Linked DNA regions of Halioglobus japonicus. Each later gene encodes a partner of the first gene's protein in a complex. Links are inferred from orthologs where the notes say so. Each region holds a gene or a part of one and is shown on either strand. Other genes may lie near its edges.

Region 1 (3,318 bases):
CTGCGGCCGCCGCGAGCGACGCACCTGCCGAAGCTGCCACGCCGGCGGAAGCTGTCGAAGACCTCGCTGCGCTGCTGGGCCCGGCTGCGAGGCAGCTGGTTGAAGAGCACAAGCTCGATATCTCCCGCATAACTGGTACCGGCAAGAACGGCCGTATTACCAAAGAAGATATTCTGATGTACATAAAAAGTGGCGATGCCGCTGCTGCCAGTGCGCCTGCCCCGGCCGCTGCTCCTGCGCCTGCCGCAGTACCCGCCACGCCTGTTGCGCCCACTGGCGAGCGGATCGAGAAGCGCGTGCCGATGACCCGCATGCGCGCCAAGATTGCCGAGCGCCTGCTCAATGCCACTCAAGAAACCGCCATGCTGACCACCTTTAACGAGGTGAACATGGCGCCGATGATGGCTCTGCGCAGTAAGTACAAAGAGCAGTTCGAAAAGACCCATAACGGTACGCGCCTTGGCTTTATGGGCATGTTTGTGAAGGCCGCCTGTGAGGCGCTGAAGCGATACCCCGAGGTCAATGCGTCGATTGACGGTAACGACATTGTTTATCACGGCTACCAGGATATCGGTGTAGCGGTATCCACCGAGGGTGGCCTGGTGGTACCGGTGCTGCGAGACGCTGACTTTATGAGCGTGGCTGACGTGGAAGCAGCGGTCAAGGATCTTGGACTGCGCGCACGCGACAACAAGCTGACGATTGAAGATATGACCGGTGGCACCTTCACCGTGACTAACGGTGGCGTGTTCGGCTCATTGATGTCGACGCCTATTCTCAATCCGCCGCAGACCGGCATTCTGGGTATGCACAAGATCCAGGAGCGCCCCATGGCAGTTAATGGCGAAGTGGTGATTCTGCCCATGATGTATCTGGCACTGTCTTACGATCATCGTCTGATCGACGGCAAGACAGCGGTACAGTTCCTGGTGGCGATCAAGGATTTGATTGAAGATCCTGCGCGTATCCTGCTGCAACTGTAATTCTAATGTTTAAATGGCCCCGCTGCGGCGGGCCTGACCTGGACTTGATACGAGAAAACAAATGTCTGAGAAATTCGATGTAGTGGTAATTGGCGCTGGCCCCGCAGGCTATGTGGCTGCAATCAAGGCGGCGCAACTGGGGATGTCCACCGCCTGTGTCGAGCAGTGGCTCGATGACAAAGGCAAGATCAAGCTGGGCGGAACCTGCCTGAACGTCGGCTGTATCCCCTCCAAGGCACTGCTGGACTCCAGCCACAAGTTCCACGAAGCAAAAGCTGACTTTGGCCTGCACGGCATTTCCGTGGGTGAAACGGCGATCGACGTGCCCGCCATGCTGGCGCGTAAGGAAAAGATCGTCGGCCAGCTGACCGGCGGTGTGGCCGGCCTGTTTAAGCACAATGGCGTTACCACCCTGCAGGGCACCGGCAAGCTGCTCGCCGGTACCAAGGTTGAGGTGACGGACAAGGACGGTAACGTCCAGGTCGTAGAAGCGAGCAATGTGATCATCGCGGCCGGTTCACTGCCCATCAACATCCCCTCTGCGCCGGTGGACGGTGACGTCATCGTAGATTCTACCGGTGCTCTGGAATTCTCCGAAGTACCCAAGCGCCTCGGTGTCATCGGCGCCGGTGTGATCGGCCTGGAGCTGGGCTCGGTCTGGGGCCGTCTCGGCGCCGAGGTTGTGGTGCTGGAAGCGCTGGACGATTTCCTGCCCATGATGGACCAGCAGATTTCCAAGGAAACGGCCAAGATTTTCAAGAAGCAGGGCCTGGATATCCGCCTGGGTGCGCGAGTGACCGGCACCGAGGTCAAGGGCAAAGAAGTGGTCGTGTCATACAGCACTGCCGATGGTGAGCACAGCGAAACATTCGACAAGCTTATTGTCGCAGTCGGTCGTCGCCCGCGTTCAGAAGAGCTGTTCAGCTCCGATTCCGGCATTACACTCGATGAGCGTGGCTTTATTTTCGTCAACGACTTCTGTGAGACAGAAGCCCCCAACGTCTACGCGGTAGGCGATGTCGTGCGCGGCCCGATGCTGGCGCACAAGGGATCGGAAGAGGGCATCATGGTCGCCGAGCGTATTCACGGCAAGCCAGCCCAGATGAACTACGATTGCATTCCGTCGGTGATTTACACCCACCCTGAGGTTGCTGCCGTCGGTAAGACCGAGCAGGAACTCAAGGCCGAAGGTGTACCTTACAAGGCGGGCACTTTCCCGTTCGTGGCCAATGGTCGCGCACTGGCCTCCAACGACTCCGATGGTCTGGTCAAGCTCCTGGCCCACGAAGAGACCGACCGCATCCTGGGTTGCCATATTGTCGGCCCTTCAGCGGCTGATCTGGTCCAGCAGGTGGTCATCGCCATGGAATTCGGCTCCAGCGCAGAAGATCTGGCGCTGACGGTGTTTGGTCACCCGACCCTGTCAGAGGCGGTACACGAAGCTGCACTGGCTGTGGATGGTGGGGCGATTCATATCGCCAACAGGAAGAAACGCAAGTAGAATTCGCCCGCGCACGTAACAATAAGACCAATCGCCGGCGTGCACAGGTAAACAGGGGGCTTGATGGGGAAACTCATTGGGCCCGTTAATTAAGCAGCAATAGCTATTTAGAGAAAAGCAGGACAGCACATGAATCTTCATGAGTATCAGGGCAAGCAACTGTTTGCCGAATACGGACTGCCGGTATCCAAGGGGTACGCAGTAGACTCCCCTGAGGATGCGGCAGAAGCGGCGGATCTGATTGGCGGTGATATGTGGGTGGTTAAAGCCCAGGTACACGCAGGTGGTCGCGGCAAGGCCGGCGGCGTAAAGTTGGTCAAGTCCAAGGATGAGATCAGGGAATTCGCCTCCAACTGGCTCGGCAAAAACCTGGTGACCTACCAGACTGACGAAAATGGTCAGCCGGTAAGCAAGATCCTGGTGGAATCCTGCACTGACATTGCCGAAGAACTGTACCTCGGTGCAGTGGTGGATCGCTCCACACGTCGTATCGTGTTCATGGCGTCTACCGAAGGCGGTGTTGAAATCGAGAAGGTAGCCGAGGAAACTCCCGAGAAAATCCTCAAGGCGACCATCGATCCTCTCGCGGGTCCGCAGCCCTACCAGGGCCGTGACCTGGCGTTCAAGCTCGGCCTGACCGGTGTTCAGATCAAGCAGTTCGTTAAAATCTTCATGGGCCTGGCCCAGATGTTCATCGACAAGGACCTGGCGCTGATCGAGATCAACCCGCTGGTGATCACCGATGAAGGCAGCCTGCACTGCCTGGACGCCAAGATCGGCGTCGACAGCAATGCCCTGTACCGTCAGGCGGATCTGCGTGAAATGCACGATCCC
Region 2 (3,296 bases), 720 kb from region 1 along the record:
CTCGATGTTCGGCTTCCAGCGGATTGGCGATCTGGCCTGGGCGGCGGGCGATTGCCAGGCACGGGGCTTTCTTATTGGTGCCACCGCTGGACGCACCACGCTAAACGGTGAGGGTTTGCAGCACCAGGATGGCCACAGTCATTTGCAGGCCAGCACTATTCCCAATTGCGTCAGCTATGACCCAGCTTATGCCTACGAATTGGCAGTTATTATTCAGGACGGCCTGCACCGCATGTACGAACTGGGTGAGAACAAGTTCTATTACATCACCACCATGAACGAAAACTACGTGCAGCCGGCTATGCCTGAAGGCGTTCAGGAAGGCATTATCAAGGGCATGTATAGCCTGCGCAAAAGTGAGGCAGGGCACTCGCTGAGTGCTCAACTCATGGGTGCGGGGACCATTCTGCGCGAGGTGGAAGCTGCCGCAGAGATTCTCGAATCAAGGTACAACGTTAATGCGGATGTCTGGAGCCTCACCTCCATCAATGAGCTGCAGCGCGAAGGCAAGGCGGCGACGCGCTGGAATATGCTGCACCCGGAGGAGGCGCCGCGTGTGCCCTACGTTACTCAGCTGCTGGACGGCGCGTCAGGTCCGGTCGTGGTGGCCACGGATTACATGAAATCCTATGCCGACCAGATCCGCGAGTTTATTCCCGGGCATTTCACGGCATTGGGGACCGACGGCTTTGGCCGTTCCGATACCCGCTCACGCTTGCGTGATTTCTTCGAGGTAAGCCGCGAATTTGTCGTTCTGGCAACGCTCAAGGCACTGGCGGATGAGGGTGCTATCGAGGCGTCGGTGGTCACCGCCGCCATGGCTGATCTCGGTATTTCCGCCGATAAATTCGACCCCCTCACGGTATAAGAAAAGGATAATCACGTGGCTAAGCAACAAGTAACAGTACCGGATATTGGCGGCGCCGAAGGGGCTGAGGTCATCGAGCTTCTCGTCGCGGTTGGGGATGCAGTTGAGGTTGATCAGGGCCTCTGTGTGCTGGAATCCGATAAGGCTTCCATGGAGATTCCGTCGTCGGCGGCGGGAGTGATCGTGGAAATTCTGGTCGCCGAAGGTCAGGAATTAGCTGAGGGCGCACCGGTCGCGGTTATCGATACCGGCGCTGAGGCGGAGGCAGAACCTGCTGAGCCGGCGCCAGCGGATACTCAGCCTGACGCAGCGCCCACGGCTGAGCCTGCTGCTGTACCTGCAGCCGCCCCTGCGGCTACAGAGGTGGCGTCCGAAGTCGTCCCTGTGCCAGATATCGGCACTGATGACGCGGTGGAGCTGATCGAGATCGCAGTCAGCGTTGGCGATGATGTGTCTGAAGGTGATTCGCTGGTCGTGCTTGAATCTGACAAGGCCTCCATGGAGGTTCCCGCACCCTTTGCCGGTGAGGTGGTAGAGATCCGCGTCAATGAAGGTGACCAGGTCAAACAGGGCGACGAACTGGTCGTGCTGAAGGGCGCGCAAGTTGTAGCTGCACCTGCGTCCGCGCCCGCGCCAGCGCAAGAAGAGGCACCGGCAGAATCCCCCGCGGCGCCAGCGCCTGTCGCCGCGGCAGTGCCCCCGGCAACCCCGGCGGTGGCCCCGGCTGCGGGTGGCAGTGTTTATGCCGGGCCCGCAGTACGCAAGTTGGCCAGGGAATTTGGTGTGCCGCTGGGCGAAGTGACCGGAACCGGTCCGCGCGGCAGGGTGCTCAAGGAAGACTTGCACAGCTTTGTGCAGCAACGACTCAAGGCGCCTGCGGCGGCATCTACCAGCGGAGGCGCCGGTATTCCCGACATTCCGGAAGTAGACTTCGGACAGTTCGGGGAAGTCGAGACCACCGCGCGCTCAAAAATGGACAAGGTTACCGCCAGCAACATGCAACGCAGCTGGCTGAATGTGCCCCATGTGACGCAATACGACGACGCCGATATCACCGATCTGGAGGCGTTCCGCGCGAGCATGAAGGCTGAAGCCGAGCGCCGTGGCACTAAACTCACACCCATGCCGTTTATTCTGAAAGCCTGCGCTGTCGCACTGCGGGATAATCCCAAGTTCTGTTCCTCTCTGGCCGACGGCGGTGAGTCACTGGTGTATAAAAAATACATGCATATCGGCATGGCCGTGGATACCCCGGCCGGGCTGGTGGTGCCCGTGATTCGTGACGTCGACAAGAAGTCGATCTGGGAACTCTCCGAAGAAGTGCTGGCCATGGCAGCCAAGGCGCGTGACCGCAAGCTGCGCCCTGTTGATATGCAGGGCGGATGCTTCACGGTGTCCAGTCTGGGTGGTATTGGCGGTACCGGATTCACGCCCATCGTCAATGCACCGGAGGTAGGTATTCTCGGCGTGTCCCGGGCGGACATGAAGCCGGTTTGGAATGGCAGTGAATTCGCTCCGCGCAAAATGCTGCCCTTGTCGTTGTCCTATGACCACCGTGTGATTAACGGTGGTGACGGCGGCCGGTTCATGAGTCAGCTGGTGTCGCTGTTGGGCGATATTCGCCAGATCATCATGTAGCCACTCCCCGTTCTGGTGCCAGTGGCCGATTTTGGTGCTATTGGCACAGAACCTGCTACATTCGGAGTAATTCCATTGTGCAAGGTGGCTAAACCATGGCAGAGCGAGGCCAAGACTGGCAGCAGGCGTTTTTGCAAGCGCATGCCCTGCCGCCTGACTACCTCCCATCTGCACTGAAATGGTTCGCGCCGGTGGCCCAATTATTGGTCGAGCACCAAGGTAGTGCAGGGCGATCCATTCTTGTAGGGGTTAATGGCAGTCAGGGCTCTGGCAAAACCACGCTATCGGATTACCTGGTAGCGCATTTCAGGGCTGAATACGATCTTGAGGCGCTGGCCCTGTCTCTCGATGACTTCTATCTAACGCTCGCTGAGCGGCAATCCCTGGCAGAGCACAGTCATCCGCTGTTCCTGACCCGTGGTGTACCCGGCACCCACGACATGGCCCTGCTGCAGTCGACGCTGCAGGCGCTGCTGGCCGGTGAGAATCCGGCGGTTCCCCGCTTTGACAAAGCCATCGACGATCGTCGCCCCGAATGCGATTGGGATCAGCCGGCGCGTCCGGTCGACATTATTCTACTAGAGGGCTGGTGCCTGGGGGCGCAAGCTGTCGAGGAGGACGCACTGGTCGCCCCAATCAATGCGCTTGAGCGTGAGCAAGATGCTGACGGCCAGTGGCGCCGCCGGGTCAATAACGTCCTTGCCAGACCCTTTCCTGAGCTTTATGCACTGGTGGACCAGTGGTTGATGCTCAAGGCACCCTCATTTGATTGCGTTTATCGCTGGCGGCT

Evidence for each region.
Region 2: the proteins of lpdA (region 1) and aceF are in contact, whole or in part, in a crystal structure (PDB 1EBD), measured with the Geobacillus stearothermophilus proteins. The link is inferred for Halioglobus japonicus from one-to-one orthologs. Residues at the interface, in WP_049624544.1 of Geobacillus stearothermophilus: Pro340, Ser341, Asp344, Tyr345, Arg403, Asp406, Val408, Glu431, Ala432, Gly433, Asp438; in WP_033016211.1 of Geobacillus stearothermophilus: Ile130, Ala131, Met132, Pro133, Arg136, Arg140, Glu141, Asn155, Arg157.

The regions. Positions count from the first base shown.
Region 1 is NZ_CP019450.1:2,508,071-2,511,388, forward strand. Bases 265-3,264 are described here. They hold lpdA (dihydrolipoyl dehydrogenase), read left to right. Parts: upstream 265-1,044; coding sequence 1,045-2,484; downstream 2,485-3,264. Other genes in these bases: odhB (2-oxoglutarate dehydrogenase complex dihydrolipoyllysine-residue succinyltransferase), read left to right, coding at 265-983; sucC (ADP-forming succinate--CoA ligase subunit beta), read left to right, coding at 2,614-3,264. Also shown: more of odhB, read left to right, coding at 1-264; more of sucC, read left to right, coding at 3,265-3,318. UniProt on the Escherichia coli protein: Lipoamide dehydrogenase is a component of the glycine cleavage system as well as of the alpha-ketoacid dehydrogenase complexes.
Region 2 is NZ_CP019450.1:1,789,618-1,792,913, forward strand. What follows is about bases 217-3,194. They hold aceF (dihydrolipoyllysine-residue acetyltransferase), read left to right. Parts: upstream 217-883; coding sequence 884-2,506; downstream 2,507-3,194. Other genes in these bases: aceE (pyruvate dehydrogenase (acetyl-transferring), homodimeric type), read left to right, coding at 217-868; BST95_RS08455 (hypothetical protein), read left to right, coding at 2,602-3,194. In the rest of the region: more of aceE, read left to right, coding at 1-216; more of BST95_RS08455, read left to right, coding at 3,195-3,296.